2 linked regions of the Methyloferula stellata AR4 genome follow. The protein of the gene in region 1 interacts with the protein of each later gene in a pairwise test. Links are inferred from orthologs where the notes say so. Each region holds a gene or a part of one and is shown in the gene's direction. Other genes may lie near its edges. The genes, in order: A3OQ_RS0112490 and A3OQ_RS0119950.

What was found.
Region 2: the proteins of A3OQ_RS0112490 (region 1) and A3OQ_RS0119950 interact in binary tests that used the Escherichia coli proteins (3 or more experiments, as listed by UniProt). The link is inferred for Methyloferula stellata AR4 from one-to-one orthologs.

What each region holds. Positions count from the first base shown.
Region 1 is NZ_ARWA01000001.1:2,539,445-2,542,641, reverse strand. What follows is about bases 78-2,958. They hold A3OQ_RS0112490 (ABC-F family ATP-binding cassette domain-containing protein), read left to right. Parts: upstream 78-518; coding sequence 519-2,399; downstream 2,400-2,958. Other genes in these bases: A3OQ_RS0112485 (hypothetical protein), read left to right, coding at 2,482-2,862; A3OQ_RS0112495 (MFS transporter), read left to right, coding at 78-443. In the rest of the region: more of A3OQ_RS0112495, read left to right, coding at 1-77; A3OQ_RS0112480 (phosphotransferase family protein), read right to left, coding at 2,995-3,197. UniProt on the Escherichia coli protein: Genetic data indicate it may be involved in ribosome assembly or function.
Region 2 is NZ_ARWA01000001.1:4,017,940-4,021,823, forward strand. What follows is about bases 262-3,829. They hold A3OQ_RS0119950 (2-oxoglutarate dehydrogenase E1 component), read left to right. Parts: upstream 262-620; coding sequence 621-3,629; downstream 3,630-3,829. Other genes in these bases: sucD (succinate--CoA ligase subunit alpha), read left to right, coding at 262-485; odhB (2-oxoglutarate dehydrogenase complex dihydrolipoyllysine-residue succinyltransferase), read left to right, coding at 3,705-3,829. In the rest of the region: more of sucD, read left to right, coding at 1-261; more of odhB, read left to right, coding at 3,830-3,884. UniProt on the Escherichia coli protein: E1 component of the 2-oxoglutarate dehydrogenase (OGDH) complex which catalyzes the decarboxylation of 2-oxoglutarate, the first step in the conversion of 2-oxoglutarate to succinyl-CoA and CO(2).

The sequences.
Region 1 (3,197 bases):
TCGGTACGCTCTTCGCCGCCATTCAGAGCCGGCCTCATATCGCACTGTTGATGGGCGGTGCTGCGATTTTCGGATTGGGCTTCGCGCTCGCCGCGATCACACCCAGCACATTTTTCTTCGGCAGCGCGCTCATGATCATCGGCGTCGCCGGGCAGATCCTCACCACTTCGACGTTGAGCCTGGTGCAGCTTTCGACAGAGCCCATGATGCGCGGGCGCGTGATGGCGATTCTTCTCGCCATTGCCTTGGGCGCCACACCGGTCGGCGCACCGATCGTAGGCTGGGTGGCGGACACTTTCGGCCCGCGCTGGGCGCTGGGCGTCGGCGCAGCCTCGGGTTTCGCCGCGGCCCTGGTCGCGCTTCGTTACCTCGCAAAATATCGTCATCTGCGTCTGCGCATCATCGCCGGGCGAATCCATTTTCAAACCGACGGTGCCGGATAGACTCTGGAGCATGCTGCGCTGCGACATAATGGCGCCCGCCTTGCGCCGGGACCTTCGCCAAGCCACAAGAACCCCATGCTGCACATTAATGATTTGACCTACCGGCTTGGCCCGAGGGTTCTCTTCGACAAGGCGACCGCCGCCCTGCCCGAGCAGGCGCGGATCGGCTTTGTCGGCCGCAACGGCGCCGGCAAAACAACGCTTTTCAATATGATCGCCGGCGAGCTGCATCCGGAAAGCGGCACCTTGACCCTGCCCCGCAACCAGCGGCTCGGCCGCGTCGAGCAGGAAGCGCCCGGCGGCCCGATGAAGCTGATCGATTTCGTGCTTGAGGCCGATGTCGAGCGCGCGCAACTCATGGCCGAAGCGGAAACCGCCACCGATCCCCAGCGCATCGCCGATATTCATACGCGCCTCGTCGATATAGATGCGCATGCGGCGCCGGCCAAGGCTGCCACCATTCTCTCCGGTCTCGGCTTCGACGAGGCAGCACAAAATCGTGCTTTGAGCGAGTTTTCGGGCGGCTGGCGGATGCGCGTCGCGCTCGCGGCGGTGCTGTTCTCATCGCCCGATCTGCTGCTGCTCGACGAGCCGACGAACTATCTCGATCTCGAAGGCACGCTCTGGCTCATCGACTATCTGCAAAATTATCCGGCGACGATTCTCGTCATCAGCCATGACCGCGACATGCTCGATGCCGTCGCCGATCACATCCTGCACTTGGATCAAGCCAAGCTCACTTTATGGAAGGGCAATTATTCCTCCTTCGAACGCCAGCGCCGCGAGCAGCAGGCGATCCAGCTCAAGCACAAAAAGAAGCAGGACGATCAGCGCAAACATTTGCAGTCCTTCGTCGATCGCTTCCGCGCCAAGGCGACCAAGGCGGCGCAGGCGCAATCACGCCTGAAGATGCTCGCCAAGATGGAGCCGGTCTCGGCCATCGTCGACGGGCAAGTGCTGCCCTTCCACCTGCCCTCGCCGCAAAAACCGTTGAGCCCGCCGATCATCGCCTTGGACGACGCCAGCACCGGCTATGGCGAGGTGCCCATTCTGAAGCGCTTGAACCTATCGATCGCCGATGACGACCGCATTGGTCTTTTAGGCTCGAACGGCAACGGCAAATCGACCTTTGCCAAGCTCGTCGGCGGACGGCTCGATGTGATGGGCGGCAGTCTCAAGAAATCCTCCAAAATGGAAGTGGGTTTCTTCGCCCAGCATCAGGTCGACGATCTCGACGAAAAATCGACGCCCTATCAATGCGTCGCCGAACTCATGCGCGAGCAGCCCGAGTCGAAGATCCGCGGAAAATGCGCGCAGCTCGGCTTTCCCAATGTGAAGGCCGATACGAAAGTGGCGCTTCTCTCCGGCGGCGAGAAGGCCCGCTTGCTGATGGGCTTGGCGAGCTTTCACGGGCCGCATCTCTTGATCCTCGACGAGCCGACGAACCATCTCGATATCGACAGCCGCGCCGCCTTGATCGAGGCGATCAACGATTATCAAGGCGCGATCATTCTCGTTTCGCATGACCGGCATTTGCTCGATTCCTGCGCCGACCGGCTTTGGCTGGTCGAAGGCGGAACGGTCAAGCCCTATGACGGCGACATGGACGATTATAAGAAATACGTCCTCGACCGTGCGGGCGGCAACACGTCACCGCGCAAGCGCGCCGAAGAGAAGTCACGCAACGAAGACAAAGCCGCCGGTGAAAAGCCCGCGGCGCTGACGCCGAAAGCCGCCATGCCGCTGAAGAAGCGCATCGCCGCCGCCGAAGACAAGATGAAGAAATTTCAGGACCTCTTGGCCCGCGTCGATAAGATGCTCGCCGATCCCAATGCCTTCGTGCGCGATCCGGCCAAAGCCAAGCAATTGTCGCAGCAGCGCGGCGATCTCGAACGCGCGCTGACGGCGGCCGAGGAAGAATGGCTGATGCTGACGAGCGAGCTCGAAGCATCCTAAATCTTCGGTTCTGCCGCGCCGCATTTTCTTCACGCGAACCGGCATCCACGTCGCTTGAAAACGCTCTAAAAAGGAGACAGCAATGGCCGATAATCTTCTGAAGCGCTTTTCCAATGCGACCGTCGGCCCGAACGGCAATCTTTGCTGGCGCGTCGAGACACGGTCGGGCGTGCTCGATGTCGAAGGCACTAAAGCGGACGTGATGGACTTGTTCACCTTTCTCGTCCATCTCGCAGCGGCAGCGCCGCTCGCGCCGGTCAAAGGACTTGAGACGCCTCAACAGGAAGATTTCGCATCTTTTCCGCTGCATAAGATCGGCCTGCAACCAGGCCCAGGCGCCGGGGATTTCACGCTTTTGATCCAGACGTCGGGCCAGATCAACATGGGCTTTCGCCTGCCAGCTGCGGAGCTCGAGCGTTTTGCAGGAACCGTCAGCCAGCTTGCCCAATCGCAGAAGCGTTAGATCTCGAAGTGTCGTAATCCGGCGCGACTCCCTCATCCTGAGGAAGGTCCGAAGGCCCCGTCTCGAAGGATAAGATCGGCGCTCCTCGTCCTTCGAGACGCGAGCTGCGCTCGCTCCTCAGGATGAGGAAGCTCAGTCTCTCCACCGGCTGATCGTCTCTGCGATTGCCTGCCGCGCGCTTTGAATGAATTCCGCCGACGCATGCGGCCGAAAGGACGATTCAACCCAAGCCAAGAGATCGGTCATGGCGGCAAGCGCGCGCCAATGGTCCGGCAGTGCACCGCCCGCCGCGCGATAGCCATCGGCGAGAGATTGGGTAAAGCCCGCGAGGCCAC
Region 2 (3,884 bases), 1.5 Mb from region 1 along the record:
AGATCGGCATCATGCCCGGGAACATCTTTTCGCAGGGCACGGTCGGCATTGTCTCGCGCTCCGGAACGCTTACCTATGAAGCCGTCTTCCAGACGACACGCGAGGGACTGGGCCAGACGACGGCGGTCGGCATCGGCGGCGACCCCGTCAAGGGTACAGAATTCATCGACATGCTCGAACTCTTTTTGGCCGATGATAAGACGCAATCGATCGTCATGATCGGCGAGATCGGCGGCGCGGCCGAGGAAGACGCCGCGCAATTCCTGGCCGATGAGGCGAAGCGCGGACGCAAGAAACCGATGGTCGGCTTCATCGCAGGACGCACCGCGCCGCCCGGACGGCGCATGGGTCATGCGGGTGCGATCATCGCCGGCGGCAAAGGCGGAGCCGAAGACAAGATTGCCGCCATGGAACGCGCCGGCATCAGGGTTTCGCCCTCGCCCGCGCGGCTGGGCAAAACCTTGGTCGATGTTTTGAAAAGATAGATCAGTGAAGATCGTGGAGCTTCTCAAAAGCTCCACGATCCGGCCGGTCTGCAAGGGTGAGTTAAGCGTATCGGGGGCAAACTATGACGGGGATCTTATAGGCGTCGGCACGCCGAAGTTTGGCCGGAGGATCGAATGGCACGGCAAGATACGAATGGAACGAATGGTGCGTCCGGCGGAGCCGGGCTTGCCCGCTCGCCGCAAAACGACACATTTGCCCTCACCTCTTTTCTCTATGGCGGCAATGCGGCCTATGTCGAGCAGCTGCACGAATCCTATCGCCGCGATCCTCTCTCCGTCGATGCGGAATGGCGGAGTTTCTTCGACGGGCTGAACGACGACCGCGCCGCCGTCGAAAAAAGCGCCCATGCGCCCGCCTGGAAAATTCCCAACTGGCCGGTGGCTGCGAATGGCGAACTCGTGTCCGCCCTCGACGGCAATTGGACCGTCACGGAAAAGATCCTCACCGACAAATTGAAGGCGAAGGCCGCCACCGAGGCGAAGCCCACATCGCCCTCCGATATCGAACGCGCCACGCGCGATTCTGTGCGGGCGCTGATGATGATCCGCGCCTATCGGATACGCGGTCATCTGCATGCCAATCTCGATCCGCTCGGGCTCGCCGCCTCAAAAGATCACGAGGAACTGCATCCGTCGAATTACGGTTTCACCGAAGCCGATTACGATCGCCGGATCTTCCTCGATAATGTACTCGGCCTCGAATATGCGACGATCCGCGAAATTCTGCCTCTCCTGCAGCGCACCTATTGCGGCACGATCGGCTATGAATTCATGCATATGTCCGATCCCTCCGAAAAAGCCTGGATGCAGGAGCGCATCGAAGGCCACGGCAAGGAGATCAGCTTCACGCGCGAAGGCAAGCGCGCGATCTTGAACAAGCTTGTCGAGGCGGAAGGCTTCGAGAAATATCTCGACGTCAAATTCACCGGCACCAAACGCTTCGGCCTCGACGGCGGCGAAGCCATGGTTCCGGCGCTCGAACAGATCATCAAGCGCGGCGGCGCGCTCGGCGTGCGCGAAATCATCTTGGGCATGGCGCATCGCGGCCGGCTGAATGTCCTGAGCCAGGTGATGGCCAAGCCGCATCGCGGCATCTTCCATGAATTCAAAGGCGGCTCGCTGACGCCCGAAGATGTCGAAGGCTCGGGCGACGTCAAATATCATCTGGGCGCGTCGTCGGATCGCGAGTTCGACAATAATCACGTGCATCTGTCGCTGACGGCAAACCCGTCGCATCTCGAAATCGTCGATCCCGTCGTGCTCGGCAAGGCCCGCGCCAAGCAGGATCAATTGAACGATCTCGTCGAGCGCGACAAGGTGATGCCGCTCTTGATCCATGGCGACGCGGCCTTCGCCGGCCAAGGTGTCATCGCGGAATGTTTTGGCCTCTCCGGCCTCAAGGGCCACAACACCGGCGGCTCGATCCATTTCATCATCAATAATCAGATCGGCTTCACCACCAACCCACGCTTCTCGCGCTCCTCGCCTTACCCGTCCGACACGGCGAAAATGATCGAAGCGCCGATCATCCACGTCAACGGCGACGATCCCGAGGCGGTTGTCTATGCCGCGAAGATCGCGGTCGAGTTCCGGCAGAAATTCCATAAGCCGGTCGTCATCGACATGTTTTGCTATCGCCGCTTCGGTCATAACGAAGGCGACGAGCCGGGCTTCACCCAACCGCTGATGTATAAAATCATCCGCGCGCATAAGACGACGCTCGAAATCTACACCGAAAGGCTCGTCGCCGAAGGCGTCGTGACCGAAGGCGAAGTCGAAAAGCGTAGGGCCGATTGGCGCCAGAGGCTGGAAGCCGAATATGAGGCTGGCCAAGCCTATAAGCCGAACAAGGCCGACTGGCTCGACGGCCGCTGGGCTGGTCTGAAGCCTGCGCTCGACAGCGACGACGACCGCCGGGGCCGCACCGGCCTCGACCTCGAAAAGCTCAAGGACCTTGGCCGCCGGATCACCGAAGTGCCCGCGGGCTTCCATCTGCACAAGACGATTCAAAGGCTCGTCGAAAATCGCCGCGCCATGATCGAGACCGGCGAAGGCGTGGATTGGGCCATGGGCGAAGCCCTGGCGATCGCAAGCCTCGTCGACGAAGGCCATCCTGTGCGCCTTTCCGGGCAGGACAGCGAGCGCGGCACCTTCTCGCAGCGCCATAGCGTGCTGATCGATCAGGAGACCGAAGCGCGTTACGTGCCGCTCAACAATGTGCGCGACGGACAGGCGCGCTATGAAGTCATCAATTCGATGCTGTCGGAAGAAGCCGTGCTCGGGTTCGAATATGGCTATTCGCTCGCCGAGCCCAATGCGCTCGTCATGTGGGAAGCGCAATTCGGCGATTTCGCCAATGGCGCGCAGGTCGTGTTCGATCAGTTCATCTCGTCAGGCGAACGCAAATGGCTGCGCATGTCGGGCCTCGTCTGCCTGCTGCCGCATGGCTACGAAGGCCAGGGGCCGGAGCATTCCTCGGCCAGGCTCGAGCGCTATCTGCAGATGTGCGCCGAGGACAATATGCAGGTCGCCAATTGCACGACGCCCGCCAACTATTTTCACATTTTGCGGCGGCAATTGAAGCGCGAATTCCGCAAGCCTTTGATCCTGATGACGCCGAAGTCGCTGCTGCGCCACAAGCGCGCCGTATCCTCGCTGCAGGCGATGAGCGCGGATGCCACTTTCCACCGCATCTTATGGGATCAGGCGGAAACGCATCGCACCGAAACGGTGAAGCTCGTCAAGGACGATAAGATCCGCCGCGTCGTGCTCTGCACCGGCAAGGTCTATTACGATCTTTTGGAAGAGCGCGAAAAGCGCGGCATCGAAGACATCTATCTGATGCGCGTCGAGCAGCTTTATCCGTTCCCGCTGAAGGCGCTGGTCAATGCGCTGTCGCGCTTCAAAAAGGCCGATATCGTCTGGTGCCAGGAGGAGCCGAAGAACATGGGCGCCTGGTCCTTCGTCGAACCCTATCTCGAATGGGTGCTCGGGCAATGCGGCAGCAAAGTGAAACGCGCCCGCTATGCCGGCCGCCCGGCATCGGCCGCGACCGCGTCGGGACTCATGTCGAAACATCTGGCGCAACTCAAAGCTTTCGTGGACGACGCTTTCTCGGCCTGACCGGATAGGCGTCTTATGATTTCTTCAAGAAGACCGCGCTCTTTACTTTAAAGATCTGCGGCGGGCGTGATGAAAATGACAGAGATCCGTGTTCCGACTTTAGGCGAATCCGTTACCGAGGCGACGATCGGGCGCTGGTTCAAGAAGCAAGGCGATCCCGTCAACGCCGACGAGCCGCTCTGCGAACTTGAGACGGACAAGGTCACATTGGAGGTCAATGCGCCCGCCTCCGGCACCCTGTCGCAGATCATCGCG